DNA from 3 places in the Nocardia sp. NPDC058244 genome. Region 3 is predicted to be linked to each of the others. Evidence: riboswitches for the same ligand, from Rfam matches in the RefSeq annotation. Region 3 holds a riboswitch; each other region holds the start of a gene.
What was found. A riboswitch is a leader RNA that binds a small molecule or an ion and turns the genes downstream of it on or off. The one in region 3 is predicted to bind S-adenosylmethionine.
Positions count from the first base shown of each region.

Region 1 (6,239 bases), on a different contig from region 3:
GCAGCGCGTCGCTGATCGCGTCGAGCTGGCCGGAGACCAGACTGCCGGTGCGCACGCCGGACTCGGGAACGACGGTGAATTCGATCCGGTCCAGATAGGCCTCGCCCTGATGCCCGAACACCGCCGAGCCCCAGTTGTACCCGGCCCGCTTGGCCAGCGTCACCGAGACGTCCTGCTTGTAGGCGGCGTAGGTGAACGGACCGCTGCCGATGTTGTCGCCCGCGCAACGGGCCTCGGCCGGTTTGGCATTGGTCGCCTGGCCGAGGATGCCGAGCTGCGGCGTCGAGGACGCCTGCAGGAACTGGGCGTTGGGCTGGCTGAACTCGACCCGGGCGGTGAGCTTGTCGACCGCCGTGGTGCCGACGTAGTTGGTCAGGTAGCTCGCGCCCAGCGGCGCCTTCGCGCCACCGAGCTTGATGATCGCGTCGAAGGTGTCGCGCACCGAATCCGCGGTCAGCGGGGAGCCGTCGCTGAAGGTGACGCCGTCTGCGAGCTTGAAGGTGAACACCTTGGCGTCGGGACTGACCTCCCAGCTCTTGGCCAGCCACGGGGTGATCGCGCCGGTCTTGGGGTCCTGATCGGTGAGCGAGTCGACGATCTGACGGGCGACGTAGATGGTCTGGTTCGAGCCGGCCTGGGCCGGATCCGAGCACGTCGGCGCCTGCGACAGCCCGTAGCGCAGGGTGCCGCCGGGCTGGGGCGGACCGGCCTGCCCACCCGGGCCGCCGGTGTCGCTGCCGCACGCGACCACGGAGGTGGCGACAGCCAGGACGCCGGCGACGGCGGCGAGACGATGACGGGGACCGATCACGGGGTGACTCCAGAGAATTCGCGGCCTGCGGCCAGGGGACGGCTGGGAATACGGCGGCGCAGTTCGGGCGCCACCTCGGCCTGGAACAGCTCGAGGCTGCCCAGGTAGTCGGGGTCGGTGCGGCCGTCGCGTTCGGCGGAGAGGTGGATCACCTCGTGGCCGAACTGCTCGTGATAGCGGCCGACCTTGTCGATCACTTCCTGCGGGCTCCCGACGAGCGCGGAGCTGCGGGCGAGGAAGTCGTCGATGGTGTCGAAAACGACGGGCAGGCCCAGCTTGCGGGCCAGTGCGCGGCGGGCCTCGAACAGCGGCGTGTAGACCGCTCTGGCCTGCTGCGAGGTGGGGGCGACGTGGAAGCCCGCGGTGCCCGCGCCGACGAGCGCGTCGGCGGGGTCGTGGCCGTGCTCGGCCCACTGCTCCCGATAGTGGCGCACCAGTTCGGCGTACGGCTCGATCGGGTTGGTGACATTCGCCGAGAACAGCGGATCACCGTGGCGCGCGGCCAGTTCCACCGATTCGCGGCTGGTCGCGCTGCCGTGCCAGATCCGCAGGCGTGGCTGCCACGGGCGCGGCAGCGCCTTCGCCGCGGTCAGCGACGGGCGGAACCGGCCCGACCAGGTCACCTCGTCGCTGGCCCACAGGGCCCGGAACAGTTCGTATCCTTCGCGATTGCGGTCCCACTGGTCGGCGGTGGTGACGTGGAACAGCTGCGCCTGCGCGGCGCCGTTGCCCTTGCCGATGATCAGCTCCAGGCGCCCGCCCGCCAGGTTGTCCAGCGTCGCGTAGTCCTCGAACGCGCGGACCGGGTCGAGCAGGCTCAGCGTGGTCACGGCGGTGAACAGCGTGATCCGGGAGGTGACGGCGGCCAGGTGGCTCAACAGCACCGGGGGAGCGGCGGAGAGGAACGGGTCCTCGTGGCGCTCGCCGACGGCGAAACCGTCGTAGCCGAGCTCCTCGGCCAGCCGGGCCTGGTCGACCACCTCGCGCAAGCGGTCCCGCGTCTCGGGGACGATGCCGGTGATCGGGTCGGGGACCCGCGTCACCAGCGTGAACAACAGAAACTTCATGCGACAGCAGACCTCGCCACTCGTGCTCCTCCATCGAACCCGGCGGAAGCACCCACACCCGGAACGGGCGGGTTGCTGCGACGTCGTGGAGCCAGGTCTCTCGGTCGCTCTGGATGGTTGTGACCGGCCACAGGGGCCGGTACCGAATCAGCATGTGGCACTGCCGCGATACTTCACAACGGTAAGGATCAGCGTGAGCGCAGAGCTTGGAACCGGGACGGCGCTGGTGCACACTGCCCGCGACGCGCCGACGAATCGGTGCGCCTCACCTGCGGGGATTCCACCGGATACCGGCGTAGCGTCGGATGTCTCCGCGTCGATGAGGAGTGCGTCGTGACCGAGCCGCGTCGTTGCACCACCCTGACCACGCTGGCGGCCTGCGCCGCCGCGCTGCTGCTGGCCGCGCCCACCGCGGCGGCCGCGCCAGCGACGGTAACCAGGGATGCGCCCGCCGTGCGGACCGCGGGCCCCGGCGACCTGCTCGGCGCGTACCGGACCGTCGTCGACACGCTCGAAGCGCTGGGCATCCAGCCGTTCCTCTACCCGACGGTCGCCGCGAACTGCGGCGGCGACGGCCTCGGCCTCGTGCCCGCCGTGGCGGGCGCGGTGCCCGGACCGTGGCCCGCGAACGCCGTGCAGATCCCCGGCCTCGACCTCACCGCCGTGAAGTCGGGGCAGACGATGTTCACCTTCCTGCCCTACGGCCTGTCGCCGGACACCGCCGCCACCGCGACCTCCGGCATGCAGGTGGCCTGGCTCAACATCAGCACCGGCCGCGGCGGAATGGCCTCGATGGGCTCGATCGCCGACGTGGTGCGCGCCCTGGTCCCGCCCGAGGTCCCGGTCGAACTACGCCCGATCGCCGAAACAGCCATCCGCGACTTCCTCTTCGCCGCCATCCCGGTCGGCGGCGTCCGTGCGGTCCCGGTCGACACCGGCCGGGGCACCGTCCTGGCCGCCGTCTTCGGCACCACCGACAACGCGGGCCGCTCCTGCTTCTTCTTCCCGACCGTCGGCATCACCGAGGTCCCCTGAGCCGCGTCACCCGGTCAGGAACGAAGAAGCGCCGATCGGTGGTGTGCGCCTACCGTTCTCGGCATGGACAGCAGCACTGCGACGATCGCAGTCATCGGAACGGGTCGGGTCGGTACAGCGGTGGGGACGGCGCTCGCCGCGGCGGGACGGCGGGTCGTCTACGGGTCGCGCACGCCGGGTGACGGGCGGGTCGGGGTCGCCGAGGCGCTCACCGACAGCGCGGTCGTGCTGGTGGCGATTCCGGCCGAGGCCGTCGACGGCTTCGCTCGCGAACACGCGGCCGCGCTCGACGGCAAGCTGGTGCTCGACGCCACCAACGGCTTCGGCGCCGGACCGGCCAACGCGGCAGCCACCTTCGCCGAGCACGCGCCGACGGCCCGATACGCGCGGGCGTTCAACAGCCTGGGCGCGGAGGCCTTCGCCGACCCGACGTTCGACGGTGCGCCCGCCGACCTGTTCTTTTCGTGCGCGGCCGCGGACCGCAATGCGGTCGAGGATCTAGTCGCCGCGGTCGGGCTGCGGCCGGTCTTCGCCGGCGACGGCAATCACGAGGTCGTCGACGGCGTGATGCGGCTGTGGCTGACCCTGGCGATGGGGCAGGGGAGGGGGCGCGAGTTCGCGTTCCGGATCGTCGACCGCTGAGCTCAGGCCTGCTGTGCGCTGACGGTCTCCGGGGCGACGAGGGGGCGCTGCTTCCAGCGCAGGGTGCCGGTGCGGTGGCGATAGTGCGAGCGGGTCCACAGCGCCAGGTAGTGCGCGACGCCCAGCGGGTGGGCGATCGCGGAGGTGAGGTCGGTGCGGGTGGGTGCCCGGCGGGTCTCGGTGGCGCGGGCGGCGAGGCGGCCCGCCACGGCGGCGAGGTAGCCGAGCAGCCCGGCGCGGCGGACCCGGCCGCGGCCGCACAGCGCCGCCAGCGGGGGAATCCAGTAGGCCAGGGCCGCCAGGGCGCCCACCGCGGCGCCCGCGTCGACCCGGCCGCCGTAGGCCGACCACAGCCAGCGGGTGTAGCCGTCGGTGAGTTCGGCCGCGCCGGTGTACATCCGGGTGCTCGCGCTGGGTCCCGCCGCGACCAGGGCGGTGCGATGCCCGGCCCGGCGCAGCGCCCTGGCCAGATCGAGATCCTCGGTGGCGCTGGCGGCGACGGCCGCGTGCCCGCCACCGGCACGATAGGCCGCGGCGTCGACGGCGAGGAACTGCCCGCACGCCACCGCGGTCGACGGGCGCAGACTGTGATTGGCCGGACCGACCGGCAGCGTCGACGCCCACGCCCACGCCAGCAGCGGCTGGACCAGCCGCTCGGTGGTCGAGGCCGACTCCTGCACCGGCCAGGCCGACACCAGACCGGCTCCGCGCCTGCGCAATTCGGTGACCGACGCGGCGACGGCGGACGGGGCGAGCCGGACGTCGGCGTCGACGAAGACCAGGGCCGCCGCGTCGGTGCGGGCGGCGAGCCGGGCGCAGGCGGCGGCCTTGCCGGTCCAGCCGGGCGCCGGGTGGGCGGCCGAGCGGAGCACGGTGAACCGGTCGTCACCGCCGACCGCGGCCAGAGCGGCCTCGTAGGTGCGGTCGGTGGAGGCGTCGTCGAGTATCAGCACGCGCAGCCGGGGGACACCGGTCTGGGCGCGCAGGTCACCGATGAGTTCGGGCAGGCGCTCGGCTTCGTCGCGGGCGGGCACGCAGACCGTCACCGGTTCGATCACGCCGGCCACCCGGCGCGGCAGGCTGCGCAACGTGACCAGGTTGTAGGCGGCGGTGGTGGCGCCCAGCGCGGCGAGACCGGTGCCCGCCCAGGTCAGGTAGCGGCCCGCCGCGCCCATGTCAGCGGCCCAGCCTGCGGCCGGCGATGTCGCGCCAGATCTCCTGCGGCGAGAAACCGCCGCGCGGCGCGTTCGGCGGGCCGGGGTTGCGGTCGCGGAAGGCCAGCCCGGCGATCAGCGCGGCGACGGCGAGGGTGATGCCGCCGACGATGCCCGCCCAGCCCGCGAACGAGCGGGTGTTCGGGTCGGCGTACTTCACCTCGGCGCGCAGGGTCGAGGTCTCGCCCGCGGGCAGCTTCCAGGACACGGTGTTGTCGCCCTCGCGGGTGCCGTTGGTCTTGGCGACGCGGGCCGGGAAGGCGATGGAGAACTGCACGTCCGAGCCCTGCGGCGGCACCGACTCCAGGTCGACGCGGCCCTTGAGGCTCACCAGATCGCCGGTGCGCTGGAACTCCAGGGTGAACATGCCCTGGGTCTGATCCGAGAGGCCGCCGAGCTGGCCGACCTCGCCGAAGGTCAGATCGTCGAAGAACACCTGGGTGCCGACGAAGCCGTCCTGGTTGTAGTTCTCGATGCGCACCTTGGCGGCCAGCTGGTCCGGCGCCTTCAGCTGCGGGCCCTTGTCGGTGGGGCCGGTCGGCACCACCGCGGCGACGATGCGCCCCGACACCCGGTCGTTGGACGACACGCCCATCGACACCTGCACGCGCAGGCACCCGGCCAGCGCGGGCACCAGCAGCGCCAGCAGGACGGCGACCGCGGCGACGCGCCGCGCGGGCACGCGACGACGTGGCGACGGAGTGGGCATGTCGGCGACGAGACTCGGCTGCACGGGTGACATCGTGCCAGGCCCGGGCCCGAGAACCCACACGACGGGCCCACCGGGTCGCGCGCATCCGCGCCGACCAGGCATTTCCCGCCGGATTCGGGTACTCCGCCGACTCAGCGCGCGCGGTCGCGGGCCAGGTCCCGCGCACGCAGCAGCAGCGGGACGCCGAGCGGCGCGAGCCCGGCGAGACCCCAGCAGGCGGAGGCGGGCAGGCCGAGGAACACCGCGTGGGCGAGGGCGGAGCCGAGCCAGGTCCAGACGAACACCGCCACCGGCACCGCCACCGACGGGTCGTGCGCGGGCGGCACCCGGCGGTCGAGCACGGTCAGCAGCACCGCCATCAGCGTGGCGACCAGCGCCCAGCCGAGGTAGTTGGTGTACGGGATCTGGGGGAGACCGGGCAGCCCGGCATCGGTGACCGCCCAGGTCCACTGACCGTCGGCCACCATCTGCGGATCGAGGAACAGATCCCAGCCGACCGCCCCGACCACGAAGAGCCCGGCTCGGCCCGCCGCGCCGCGCACGAGCACCCCCGCGACGATCCAGATCGGATAGAGCCCGCCGGTCCAGGCCAGCGGGACCACCAGCGGCACCTCGGCGAGCGCGGGTCCGATCCGGTCGACGGCATAGGCGTAGGCGCCGAACGGGAACCCGGTGGCCGTGCCGACGATCTCGGCGGTGAGCCCGAGCCCGGAGACGATGACGAAGAACCCGGCGGCCCAGCGCCCGCCCCGCGTCGT
Region 1 covers NZ_JBHVWX010000012.1:143,882-150,120, forward strand. Annotated here, with positions in the region: gene ACFVW6_RS31610 (ABC transporter substrate-binding protein) at 1-811, opposite strand, end outside; gene ACFVW6_RS31615 (LLM class flavin-dependent oxidoreductase) at 808-1,878, opposite strand; SAM riboswitch class I at 1,906-1,998, opposite strand; gene ACFVW6_RS31620 (hypothetical protein) at 2,212-2,913, shown strand; partial or broken gene ACFVW6_RS31625 (NADPH-dependent F420 reductase) at 2,947-3,555, shown strand; gene ACFVW6_RS31630 (glycosyltransferase) at 3,558-4,730, opposite strand; gene ACFVW6_RS31635 (LppM family (lipo)protein) at 4,732-5,478, opposite strand; gene ACFVW6_RS31640 (carotenoid biosynthesis protein) at 5,613-6,239, opposite strand, start outside.
Region 1: it holds a riboswitch for S-adenosylmethionine, as region 3 does, so the genes downstream of both, ACFVW6_RS31615 (LLM class flavin-dependent oxidoreductase) here and ACFVW6_RS02765 (ABC transporter substrate-binding protein) in region 3, are expected to answer to the same signal.

Region 2 (6,239 bases), on a different contig from region 3:
TCGAGCAGTTCCACCAGCGAGCCGAGCCGGGGATGGTCGTAGAGATCGGCGACGGTGACGTGCGGATACCGCTCGCGCAGCGCGCCGACCAGCTGGGCCGCCGACAGCGAGCCGCCGCCCAGATCGAAGAAGTCGGCGTCGAGGTCGGTGGCCTCGGCGCCCAGGATGGCGTCCCACAGCCCGGCCACCCAGGCCGCCGTGCCGCCGAGACCGGATTCGGCCTGGTCCTCGGCGCTCGGCAGCGGCCACGGCAGCGCGTTGCGGTCGACCTTGCCCGAGGTGCGGGTCGGCAGGTCGGGGACGACCGCGAGCCGCGGCACCAGCGGGGCCGGAAGCTGTTCGGCCAGAATCTCCCTGGCCTTCTTGACGTCGAAGTCGGGGCCCGCGCCGGTGAGGTAGCCGACGAGGATCTTGTTGCCCGCCTTGGTGGTCCGGATGGCGGCGGCCGCGCCGCTGACGCCGGGCAGGTGTTGCAGCGCGTTGTCGATCTCGCCGAGCTCGATGCGCCGGCCGCCGATCTTGATCTGGTCGTCGGCCCGGCCGAGGAAGATCAGGCCCCGGTGGTCGTTGCGGACCAGATCGCCACTGCGGTAGGCGCGTTCCCAGCCCAGCGAGGGCAGCGGGGCGTACTTCTCGGCGTCCTTGGCCGGGTCGAGGTAGCGCGCCAGGCCGACACCGCCGATGACGAGCTCGCCGGTCTCGCCCTCGGGCACCGGGTTGCCCTGCGGGTCGACGACGGTCAGGTCCCAGCCGTCCAGCGGCAGGCCGATGCGGATCGGCATGCCGCCGTCGAGCAGCGCGGCGCAGGCGACGACGGTGGCCTCGGTGGGCCCGTAGGTGTTCCACACCTCCCGCTCGGCGCCACCGGCGAGACGTTCGGCCAGTTCCGGCGGGACGGCCTCGCCGCCGAAGATCAGCAGGCGCACCGAGTCGAGCGCCTCGGCGGGCCAGGTGGCGGCCAGCGTCGGCACGGTGGAGACGATGCTGATCTCGCGGCGCATCAGCCACGGGCCCAGGTCGGCGCCGGTGCGGACCAGGTCGCGCGGGGCGGGGACCAGGCAGGCGCCGTTGCGCCAGGCCAGCCACATCTCCTCGCAGGAGGCGTCGAAGGCCACCGACAGCCCGGCCAGCACCCGGTCGCCGGGGCCGATCGGGGCACGCTGCAGGAACAGCCCGGCCTCGGCGTCGACGAAGGCGGCGGCATTGCGGTGGGTGACCGCGACGCCCTTCGGCGTGCCGGTGGAGCCGGAGGTGAAGATGATCCAGGCGTCGTCGGCGGGGGTCGGCAGGGTGTTCCAGTCCGAGGCGGGCGTGCGGCCCGCGGCCGCGGTGGCCGACTCGATGCCGTCGCCGGTGGCCAGCGCGCTCACCCGGGCCTCGCCGAAGACCAGCCGGGCCCGTTCCTCCGGGTCGTCGGCGTCGACGGGGACGTAGGCGGCGCCGCAGTAGAGGACGGCCAGGATCGTGACGTACAGCGCGGCGCTGCCCGAGGGCATCCGCACGCCGACCCGGTCGCCGGGGCGGACGCCCGCCGCGGTCAGCTCGGTCATCCTGGCCTCGATCGCGGCGATCAGCTCCATGTAGCTGAGGACGACGGTGCCGTCGTCGATGGCCGGTGCGTCGGGGTGGGCCAGGGCGGTGCTGGTCAGGATGTCTACCAGGGTGCGCGGCGGCGCGGCCAAGTCGGCGCGCAGGAGTGGATCACGCAACCGGCTCGCCGGGTCCTCAGTGCGTGGCTCGAGCATGGCGCTCAGTCCACCTCTCATCGGTCGACCCCCATCGGTGGTGTTTGTTGTTTCACGGGCGGGTTACCGGAGGGCAAACAGGATGGTCACCAGATGCCAACGGTACTCGGAGAAGGTGTGGCCGGACGGCAGCGCGAGGCGTGCCGTCGGCGCCGATCACGACGGTGCGTCCGGGGACTCGCCGAGCGCGGTCAGCGTCAGCCGGTGCAGCGTGCGCTGTTCCTCGGGGTCGAGCCGCTCGAGCACGCGCGCGGTGGCCTCGGCGATCAGCCGGTCGGTGCGCTTGCACTGCTTGCGCCCGGCCTCGGTGATCCGCAGCCGGTATTTGCGCCGGTCTGTGCCGTCGCGAGTGCGTTCGACCAGGCCGGCGCGTTCCAGCGCGTCGACCAGCCGGACGACTTCGCTGCGGTCGATGCCGAGGGCGTCGCCGACCTTCTTCTGTGTCAGGTCGGCGTTCTCCTCGATGAAGGTGAGCACCCAGTGATCGCGCAACGGGACATCGATCTCGGCGTGCAGTGCCTTGGTGAGCCGTCCGAGCGCGTACACCGGATAGCGCGGCAGGCCGCGGACGGAGTTCGAGTTCGTGGACATGACGGCCACCCTAACAGATAGTGGGGGAACTCAATCATTTGGGTGATCCACAATGGGGTGTGGAGATGGTTGCGCGGTGAACACGTATGGGCAATCCGTGGGCAATCACCGGGTGTCGGTGTGGGCGTTGGGGTTCCGTGCCGCGACGTCGGCGATTCGCGTCGGGCTCGGGCGCGCCGATCGGGGGTGGTTGACAGCGCGCGGGATCGTCTGTCACTCTCGAAACAGGTCACGAGTACCAGCGACAAGCCCCGGCTAGCTGGTCGGCAACCCTCCTCCGCGGTGGGGTGCTCCGGGTGACGACCAGGCCGCCGTCCGCAGTGGGCGCGGCAAGCGCGGACTCGCAGCACCCTTTCGGGAACGAGTCCCTGAGCCGACGGGATTTCGTCATGACCGCAGTTATCGACCCCACCTGTGCCCTGGCCACCGTGTCCGGTGCGGACCTGCGTGTTCCGCTCGTGCAGGGCGGGACCGAGGCGTACGCCAACTTCGACTACGCGGCGAGCGCGCCGGCGTTGCAGCAGGTCACCGACCGGATTTCGAAGTTGCTGCCGTACTACGCCAGCGTGCACCGCGGGGCGGGGTACGCCTCGCGGATCTCCACCGAGTGCTACGAGGCCTCGCGCGGCGCGGTCGCCCGGTTCCTCGATGCCGCCGACGACCAGGTCGTCGTGTTCACCCGCAACACCACCGATTCGCTGAACCTGCTGGCCGGGTGCGTGCCGGGGGAGACCGTGGTGCTCGATATCGAGCACCACGCGAACTTCCTGCCGTGGACCGCGCACGGGCGCCGGGTGGTGCGGGCCGCCGACACCGTCGAGGAGACCATTCGGCGGGTCGTCGCCGAATTGTGCAGCAAGCCCGCCGCTCTGCTCGCGGTGACCGGGGCCTCCAACGTCACCGGTGAGGTGCTGCCGCTGGAGCGGCTCGCGACCATCGCCCACCTGTGCGGCGCCCGGATTCTCGTCGACGCCGCGCAGCTGGCGCCGCATCGCCGGATCTCCCTGCGCGAGACCGGGATCGACTATCTCGCCTTCTCCGGGCACAAGCTGTACGCGCCGTTCGGTGCCGGGGTGCTGGTCGGCAGGCGGGACTGGCTCGATGCCGGTGAGCCGCACCTGGCCGGTGGTGGCGCGGTGCGCAATGTCGGTGTGGCGCAGGTCGACTGGGCCGCGGCGCCGCAGCGGCACGAGGCCGGGTCGCCGAATGTGCTGGGGGCGGCCGCCATCGCCGCCGCCTGTGACGCGCTCGCCGCGATCGACGCGGACGATCTCGTCGCGCACGAGCGGTTCCTGGCCGACCGGCTGCGGGACGGACTGTCCGCGATCCCCGGTGTCGATCTGGTGCGGATCTGGTCCGACAGCCCGGACGCCGTCGGCATCGTCTGTTTCACCGTCGCCGGTCGCGCCCCCGGCGAGGTCGCCGCCTACCTCTCCGCCGAACACGCCATCGGCGTCCGCGACGGCCGCTTCTGCGCCCACCCCCTCCTCGCCGCCCTCGGCCTCGACGCCGCCCTGCGCGCCAGCATCGGCCTCGGCACCACCGCCGCCGACGTGGACCGCCTGATCGCCGCCATCACCACCCTCGCCGACTCCGGCCCCACCTGGACCTACGCCGCCACCGACGGCCTCTGGAACCCCACCCCCGAAACCCGCCCCCTCACCACCGACACCCTCACCGGCGCCGCCCCCTGCCTGATCGGCTGAGTTCACCTCGCATGCCCGGTCCCGCCTGGATAGCGGGGCCGGGCTCGTCTTTTCCGCCGGTCAGGTGTCGAGGGCGGTGGGGCGGTGGTATTTGCCGTTGTAGTAGAGGAGGGGGGCGGCGGTGGGGGATTCGTGGGTTTGGTCGTGGACTCGGGTGACCAGGCCTACGGCGAGGGTGTGGTCGCCGATGTCGATGAGCTGGTGGAGGGTGGTGCGGAGCCAGAGGGGGGTGCCGTGCAGGACGGGTTCGCCGGTGTCGAGGGTGGTCCACAGGGAGCGGTCGGTGAAGCGGTCGGCGGCGGTGCGGGAGAAGCGGTGGGCCAGGTGGTGCTGGTGTTCGCCGAGGAAGTGGATGACGACCGAGTCGGCGGCGCGCAGGGCCTCGATGCTCGACGAGGTGTGCGCGATGTTGAACGACACCAGGGGCGGCTCGAGGGACAGCGAGGCGAAGGAGGTGGCGGTGAAGCCGACCGGGCCGTGCTCGGCGCCGATCGTCACCACGGTGACACCGGCCGGATAGTGCCGCATCGACTCCCGGTATTGCTCGGCCGTGATCCCGCTCAGATCGTCGGGAACCACCAGCTCGGACGGAGTACGTCGCACTTCACTCACCCGCCCCAAACTACGCCCGTGCCGCGACCGCGCCCAGGGTCCGGTCGGCCGGGTGGGCGCGCATCACACCGGCTCCGGCTCAGTCGACCTCGATCGGCAGCCCGGCGGTGATCCGCACGAGTTCGCGGAAGTTGGTGCGGAACACCGTGTTCGGATGCCCGCCCGCGGCCCACACCTCGGTGTGCTCGGCCAGCGCGGTGTCGACCCAGGTGGGCAGGTTGGTGGGGTGGCCGACGGGGGCGGTGCCATCGATCGGCTGACCGGTGATGCGCTCGACCAGGGCGGTGGGCGCGGGCGTGAGGGTGCCCTCCAGGCGTTTGCCGGTGCGCGTCAGGTCGACCTGGTGATGGTCGGCGACCAGCAGCAGGACGGGATCGTCGTCGAGCAGGAAGACCTGGGAGGTGGTGATCGCGGTGGGATGGGCGCCCATCGCGCGGGCGGCATCGGCGGCGGTGGCAGCGGGCGTTTCCGGCGAAACGATGACGCCGTGATGCCCGCGGGCGATGAGCGTATCGGCGACGCGGCATGCGACCGCCGGAAGAGACGACCTGCGCATGAAATCCAGAGTAGGACGATTGCGGGAAATATGCCGGGGGAGTGGATTTTTGGGGTCGACCCCAGGGCCTGCGCGCATCCCTGGCAGCGCGCCAATAGACTCGGCACATGACTGATTGGCAGGCCTTCACCGTCGAGATCGCCGACCACGTTGCCCAGGTCACACTGACCGGGCCGGGTAAGGGCAACGCGATGGGACCCGACTTCTGGCGCGAGCTGCCGGAGATCTTCCGTGAGCTCGACGCCGACCCGCAGGTGCGGGCCGTGGTGCTCACCGGCGCGGGCAAGCACTTCTCCTTCGGGCTCGACCTGGCGGCGATGGGCGGCATGCTCGCGCCCGTGCTGGCCGACGACGCGAAGGCGGCGCCGCGCACCGAGTTCCTCAAGGTGGTCCGCGGGATGCAGGACTCGGTGACCGCGGTCGCCGAGTGCACCAAGCCGGTGATCGCGGCCGTGTCCGGCTGGTGCATCGGTGGTGGCCTGGACCTGATCGCGGCCGCCGACATCCGGCTGGCCAGCGAGGACGCCAAGTTCAGCCTGCGCGAGGCCAAGGTCGCGATCGTCGCCGACATCGGCTCGCTGCAGCGGCTGCCCGGCATCATCGGCGAGGGCAACCTGCGCGAGCTGGCCTACACGGCCAAGGACATCGACGCCGCGCGCGCCGAGCGGATCGGCCTGGTCAACGAGGTGTTCGCCGATCAGGAGGCCGTGGTCGCTGCCGCGCACGCGATGGCGCGCGAGATCGCCGAGAACCCGCCGCTGGTGGTGCAGGGCATCAAGGACGTGCTCGAGCACCGGACCGCGCCCGCGGTGGCCGACGGCCTGCGCTACGTGTCGACCTGGAACGCGGCGTTCCTGCCGTCCAAGGACCTCACCGAGGCCATCACGGCCGTCTTCCAGAAGCGCGCGCCGGAGTTCAAGGGCGAGTAAAGGTAGTTCAAACGGTTGCCCCGGTGACCGTTCTGTCTACATACTTGCATCACACAACTAATTGATTGATGCAAGTAAAGGTGAAGAGCATTGGTGGAGA
Region 2 covers NZ_JBHVWX010000002.1:391,749-397,987, reverse strand. Annotated here, with positions in the region: gene ACFVW6_RS08085 (Pls/PosA family non-ribosomal peptide synthetase) at 1-1,745, opposite strand, end outside; gene ACFVW6_RS08080 (MarR family transcriptional regulator) at 1,902-2,336, opposite strand; SAM riboswitch class IV at 2,564-2,678, shown strand; gene ACFVW6_RS08075 (aminotransferase class V-fold PLP-dependent enzyme) at 2,726-4,042, shown strand; gene ACFVW6_RS08070 (flavin reductase family protein) at 4,103-4,570, opposite strand; gene ACFVW6_RS08065 (YbaK/EbsC family protein) at 4,734-5,210, opposite strand; gene ACFVW6_RS08060 (crotonase/enoyl-CoA hydratase family protein) at 5,318-6,139, shown strand; gene ACFVW6_RS08055 (MarR family winged helix-turn-helix transcriptional regulator) at 6,233-6,239, shown strand, end outside.
Region 2: it holds a riboswitch for S-adenosylmethionine, as region 3 does, so the genes downstream of both, ACFVW6_RS08075 (aminotransferase class V-fold PLP-dependent enzyme) here and ACFVW6_RS02765 (ABC transporter substrate-binding protein) in region 3, are expected to answer to the same signal.

Region 3 (6,239 bases):
CTGTGCGCGGGGACGTTCAGGGCGACCAGGCCGGTGCCGCTGCCCTCGCCCTCGACGCCGAGCGGTTCGAAGGCGTCGAGCACGGCTTGACGGACCTCGGCGCGCAGACAACCCTCGGCCGGGATGACCCGGATCGTGCAGTTCCCCGACGGCTCGAGCACGTCACCGGCCCACAGCACACCCTCGTCGTCCGCCGCGACCGCGACCACATCGCCGAGCGCGACGGCCCGTGCGTGAAAAGGGATGTTGTCCAGCCGAACCCGCCGCTCGTCGAGCCGCACCGCCCACATCCGCTCCGTGCTGAACGCGTGCCAGCCCGCGGGGTCCTCCGGCAGCCGGAACACCACCCGCACGTAGTCGGTGTCGTCGTCCTCGTTCGCGGTCATGCGGGAGAGCATGCCAGGGGGCGGCGCCTATTTCTGGAGGAGGTCGGCGCGCAGGGCGGCGTGCAGCGGACGCAGCGCGTCGACGGCGTGCCTGCCCCAGTGCGCGATGAAGGACAGCCGCCACTCGAATACCACGTCACGCCAATCCGATCCGGTGTCGAGCGCGTCGAGACCGTGGCGCAGGTCGCGCCAGATGTCGGTCAGGTCGTCGGCCAGTGAGCCCGCGCTCACCGGAGCTTCGGTGGTCAGGTCGAGATTCGACCAGTAGTGGTCGGTGCGGCCGAGGACTTCCCCCAGCCGCTCGAACCGCTCGAACCACCGCTCGCGGCTGATGAAATCCGGCACCGCGGTCGAGGTCGGTTCCACCTGCGGTAGCGCGCACCCGGCGGCGACGAGCCCGGCCAGCACCGGCACGAGCACTCGTGCCAGTGCCGCCGGCGCCCATTCGCCGCCGAGCCCCTCGACGACCGCGCAGTACTCGCGCGCCGATCCGACGAACGTCTCGACTTCCGGCGGCTTCTCGCTCATCCGGTAAGGATGGTTCGCCCGCCCGACCTCGGCAAGTCCCCTCAGCCGCCACGTACACGCGTAGCGGCGAAGGCCGCCGCCGCGCCGCCGACGCCGAGCGCGGCGATGGCGAGCGCGACCGCCGCGTAGCCCGCGCCGGCGACCAGATTGGCCACCTGCGGACCCGCGCTCGCCCCGACGAACAGGGCGAAGGTGTACAGCGCGGTGGCCGCGCCCCTGGCCTCGCCCGCGTGCGCGGCGATCGCCTGCACGGCGGCGGGCGCGGCGATCGCGACCGCCGCGACGAAGACGAAAAGCCACGCGCCGACCCAGAGCCCGCCCAGCGGCACGGCGGTGATCGCGGCGGCGAGACCGGCCGCGCCGAGAGCGGTGATCAGCCGGAGTTCCGGATCGATCCGCGCCAGCCTGCTCGCCAGCACGGGGACGGCGATCATGGCCGGGAGGGCGCAGGCCCGCAGGGCGAGCAGTGCCGTGTTATCGGTGCCGACGCCGTCGGGCGGGGACAGCTGGATCCCGGTGTAGAGGCCGACGAACGAACCGAGCACGGCCAGACAGCTCAGATAGAGCAGGGCGAGACGGGGCGTGCGCAGCAAGGTCGCGAAGGCGGCGCCGACCGAGCGCACCGACGCGCGCCCGCCCGCCCGCTGCCCGGGTTCCAGCACCAGCCACAAGACCACGGCCGAGACCGCGAACCCGAGCGCGCCCGCCACGAAGACCGCGCGCCAGCCGAACGCGCCGTCGACGAGTTGCGCCAGTACCTGCGCGATCACGCCGGCGCCGAGGAACGAGCTGGTCAGACAGGTGAGTGCGAAGACACGGCGATGCGGCGCGATCCGCTCGGCGAGGTAGGCGAAGGCCGCCGGTGCGAAGAAGGACGCGGTCGATCCCTGCACCACCCTGGCGGCGAGGCCGGCGCCGAGATTCGGCGCCGCGAGCACCAGCAGGGTGGACAGGGCGGTCGCCGCCAGGCCCCCGACGATCACCGGGCGGCGACCCCACTGGTCCGAGAGCGGACCGGTGACCAGGAATCCCGCCCCGTAGGCCAGCCCGAACGCAGTGGTGGTCCAGGTCGCCGCGGCGCGGGAGGTGCCCCACTCCGCGGCCAGGTCGTCCAGCACCGGCAACACCACGTAGAGCTGGCCGACGACGAGAATCCCGACGGCACAGATCGTCGCGACGGTCCGGCCGGTCGGTGCCCACCCCCGATCCGTCGACTCAGTAGTCGCCGGCGAGCTCACGCGCGCGTTCCTGAGCCGCGTCGAAGCCGACCTGCGGGTCCTCGGTGAGCACCGTGGGCGCGAAGCGGATCTCGGCCACGTCCTTCACCCCGACGAACCGCAGCCAGTCCTGCACGAACGGGGTCGCGAAGTCGTTGCCGAACTGGACCGGCACGCCCGGCTGGTGCACGCCGCTGGTGTAGACGGTGACGGCCCGCTTGCCCTCCAGCAGGCCGCTGTAGCCGACCTCGGGATCGAAGGCGAACGCCCAGCCCGGCTGGGTGACGATGTCGACGTACTGCTTGAGGATGTAGGGCACCCCGTGGTTCCAGATCGGGATGTTGAGGACGTAGAGATCGGCCGCGGCGAACCGGTCGAACACGGCGCGCGCCCGCTCCCAGGCCGCGACCTGTTCGGGCGTCTGCTCCGAGCCGGTGAATACGGCCAGTTTGGCGGCCGCGGCGTCGGTGCCGAATGCGGGCAGCCCCGCGTCGAACAGATCGAGGGTGTCGACTCGCAGACCGGAATCCCGCGTGGCGAGGGTTTCGATGAAAGTCTGCGCGATAGCGCGGGATTGGCTGAATTCACCGCGGGCGGAAGCGTTGATGTGCAGCAGAGTGGTCATGGGGAATAGCAGTACCGAGCCCGCCGGACGTCGACAATGATTTGTCGCAGGCTGCGCTGATCGCCACCGAAATCCGCCCGTGTTTTGTCTCGAGCTGATCGCAAATCGCCCGCCCGTCGATCGTCGCAGCTAGCGCCGTATCCGACTGTCCCGGAACGGCATCGACGACGACCGCGATCGCGGGAACAGCTCCTGACCTGCTGCTACATTTCCTCCCACGGTCACGAGTATCAGCACGTTCGAGCCCCGGCTCGCTGATCGGCAACCCTCGCTCGGCGGTGGGGTGCCCCGGGTGACGACCAGGCGCTCTCGACCGAGAGCGCAAGCGCCGAAGGGTTCTTTCGTGCGTTCGGCATGTTCGAAGGAAAATCAGCAATGAGTAAGTTCTCGATCGGCTCACGCCGTCGTTTCAAGATTGTCGCCGGCGCGCTGGCCGCGGTGACGGTGGCGGCCGCGGTGGTCGGTTGCGGTGATTCCGGCAAGGGCGAATCCGTCGATGGTCCGGTGTATTTCGGCGTCTCCGGGCCGCGGACCGGTCCGTCGGCGGAGTACGGGCGGCTGTGGCAGCAGGGCTTCGAGCTCGCGCTCGACGAGATCAACGCCGCGGGTGGCATCAACGGCCGCAAGGTCGAATTGAAGTGGGAGGATTCGCAGTCCGATCCCAAGCAGACGGTGCCCATCGCCACCAAGTTCGTCGACGACTCCTCGATCATCGCCGAGCTCGGCGACTTCTCCTCCCCGGCCTCGATCGCCGCGTCGCCGATCTACAACCGCGGCAAGCTCGTCCAGTACGGATTCACCAACTCCGCGGTCGACTTCACCAAGGCGGGCGATTACTCGTGGAGCCCGTCGATCACCCTCGATGTGTTCCAGGAACGCAATGCCGAATGGGTGTCGAAGAAGGCCAAGAAGGTCTCGGTCGTCTACCTCGAAACCGACTGGGGTAAGCAGGCTTTCCAGTTCTTCGAGAAGTTCGCCAAGCAGAAGGGCGTGGAGATCGTCTACTCCTCGCCGATCCTGCCCGACTCCACCGATGTGAAGCCGATCCTGATCAAGGGCCGCGAGGCAGGCCCGGACGCGGTCGTGCACCTCGGCTACGGCCCCGACGGCGCGCTGGTGGTCAAGCAGCTGCGTGATGTGGGCTTCACCGGTCAGTTCTTCGGTGGCCAGAACACCCCGCAGTTCATCTCGCTGGCCGGTGCGGCCGCCGAGGGCGACATCGTCAACGGCATCTTCAGCCCGGCCGACCCGGACCCGAAGATCCAGGACTTCGTCACCAAGTTCCGCAAGAAGTTCAACACCGATCCGGGCGACTTCAACGTCTACGCCTACGACGCGCTGAACGTGGTGGTGCAGGCGGCCAAGAAGGGCGGCGCCACCCGCCAGGGTGTCCTCGACGGCCTGAAGACCGAGCAGAACTTCACCGGAATCGGCCTCGGCACCTTCGCCTTCGACCAGGAAACGCGTCGCCCGAAGGGCGTGACGCCGCGTGAGCTGGTGCTGAAGGAAGGCAAGTTCGTGCCGACCGGCAACCGCTGATGTTCGACACACTGATCGCGGGGGTGGTCCACGGCAACGCGTACGCGCTGCTCGCCGTGGGCATCACCCTCATCTTCGGGGTCACCAACGTCATCAATTTCGCGCACGGCGCGGTGTTCGCGCTCGGGTCGATCCTGGGCTGGTGGTTCATCGCCGAGCAGGGCTTCCCGCTGTGGTTGACCATCGTGCTGGTGGTGGCGATCACCGCCGCCGTCGGCGTCCTCATCGACGTGCTCGCGGTGCATCCGCTGCGCAAGGCGCCCGCCATCGCGGCGCTGCTGGCGACGGTCGCGGCCGGGCTGATCATCGAGAACCTGACCCAGATCGTCTTCGGGCCGGACACCCGTCCGTTCCCACAGATCTTGCCCACCAACAACTTCCAGCTCGGCGGCGTCCGCTTCGGCACCTCCGATCTGGTGATGTTCGCGATCACCCTGGCGGTGATGGCCGGGCTGGCGGGCTTCCTCCGGTTCAGCCGGTACGGCCTGGCCATCCGGGCCACCGCGCAGGACCCGGACGCCGCCGCCCAGATGGGCATCGGGGTGAGCCGCGTCCAGGTGCTGGCCTTCGCCATCGCCTCCGGGCTCGGCGGTCTGGCGGGCATCTTCGTCGGCCTGTACAACTCGAACATCTCGCCGACCAGCGGCACCCTGGCCGGGCTCACCGGTTTCGTCGCGGCCACCATCGGTGGTCTCGGGTCGATTCCCGGTGCGGTGATCGGCGGGTTCGCGCTCGGTGTCCTGGAGGCGTTCGGGATCTACGTCTTCGGTGACGGCTACCGCGACCTGATCACCTTCGGCGTGCTGGTGGCGTTCCTGATCCTGCGGCCCGGCGGGCTGCTGGCCAAGGTGCCCGCGATCAGCGCCGAACCGCTCACCGGCACCTTCCTCGGAGTCGGCAGGCAGCTGCGGGTGCGGTGGTGGCACGCGGTCGCCGTGTTCGCGGTGGCGGCGCTGATCGTGCCGCTGGTCGTCGACGACTACGCCATCGTGGTCGGCACCCAGATCCTGGCCTACGCCATCATCGCGGTCTCGATGACGCTGGTGGCCGGGTCGGCGGGGCAGCTGGTGATCGGCCAGGCCGGGCCGATCGCGATCGGCGCGTACACCTCGGCGATCCTCACGGTGAACCACGACTGGCCGTTCCTGGCCGCCGCGCTGGCCGGCGGGGTGCTGGCCGCGGTGATCTCCTCGATCCTGGCCGCGCCGCTGTGGAACCTCAACGGGCACTACGTCGCGATCGCCACGCTCGGCATCGGCATCGTGATCGTCGCGGTGATCCGCAACTGGGAGTCGCTGACCAGGGGCAGCTACGGCATCTTCGGTATTCCGGTGCCCAGCGTGCTCGGTCACGAGTTCACCGCGAACACCGAGGTGTTCTGGCTGGACCTGGTGTTCCTGGCGATCACCCTCGCGGTGGTGGTCGGCGTGCAGCGCTCCCGGCTCGGCACCGCGTTGCGCGCGGTCGGCGCCGACGAGGTCGCGGCGCGGTCCGCCGGCATCCCGGTGCGCGACTACAAGGCGCTGGCCTTCGCGATCAGCGCGTTGTTCTCCGGGATCGCGGGCGCGCTGCTGGCCCACCAGTACAGCTACATCGATCCGACCGTGTTCAACCTGTCCATGTCCCTGCTGATCGTCACCATTCTCGTGCTCGGCGGCACCGGTTCGCCCTACGGCGCGGTGCTCGGCGCCGCGGTGCTGATCGGCGTCCCCGAGGCGCTGCGGCTGGCGCCGGAGGCGCGCATCCTGCTCTACGGCGTGGTGCTGCTGCTGATCATCCGATTCCGCCCGCAGGGCGTTCTGGTGAGGAGAGAACGTGTCCCCGTCCACGCCTGACCCCGTGCTCGCGGTCACCGGCCTGCGCAAGTCCTTCGGTGGCGTTCGCGCGGTGAACGGCGTCGAATTGCGGGTGGCCCCCGGCGAATTCGTGTCCATCATCGGGCCC
Region 3 covers NZ_JBHVWX010000001.1:574,640-580,878, forward strand. Annotated here, with positions in the region: gene ACFVW6_RS02745 (DUF4265 domain-containing protein) at 1-386, opposite strand, end outside; gene ACFVW6_RS02750 (DUF5063 domain-containing protein) at 414-914, opposite strand; gene ACFVW6_RS02755 (MFS transporter) at 956-2,152, opposite strand; gene ACFVW6_RS02760 (FMN-dependent NADH-azoreductase) at 2,130-2,756, opposite strand; SAM riboswitch class IV at 2,976-3,090, shown strand; gene ACFVW6_RS02765 (ABC transporter substrate-binding protein) at 3,132-4,295, shown strand; gene ACFVW6_RS02770 (ABC transporter permease) at 4,295-6,130, shown strand; gene ACFVW6_RS02775 (ABC transporter ATP-binding protein) at 6,111-6,239, shown strand, end outside.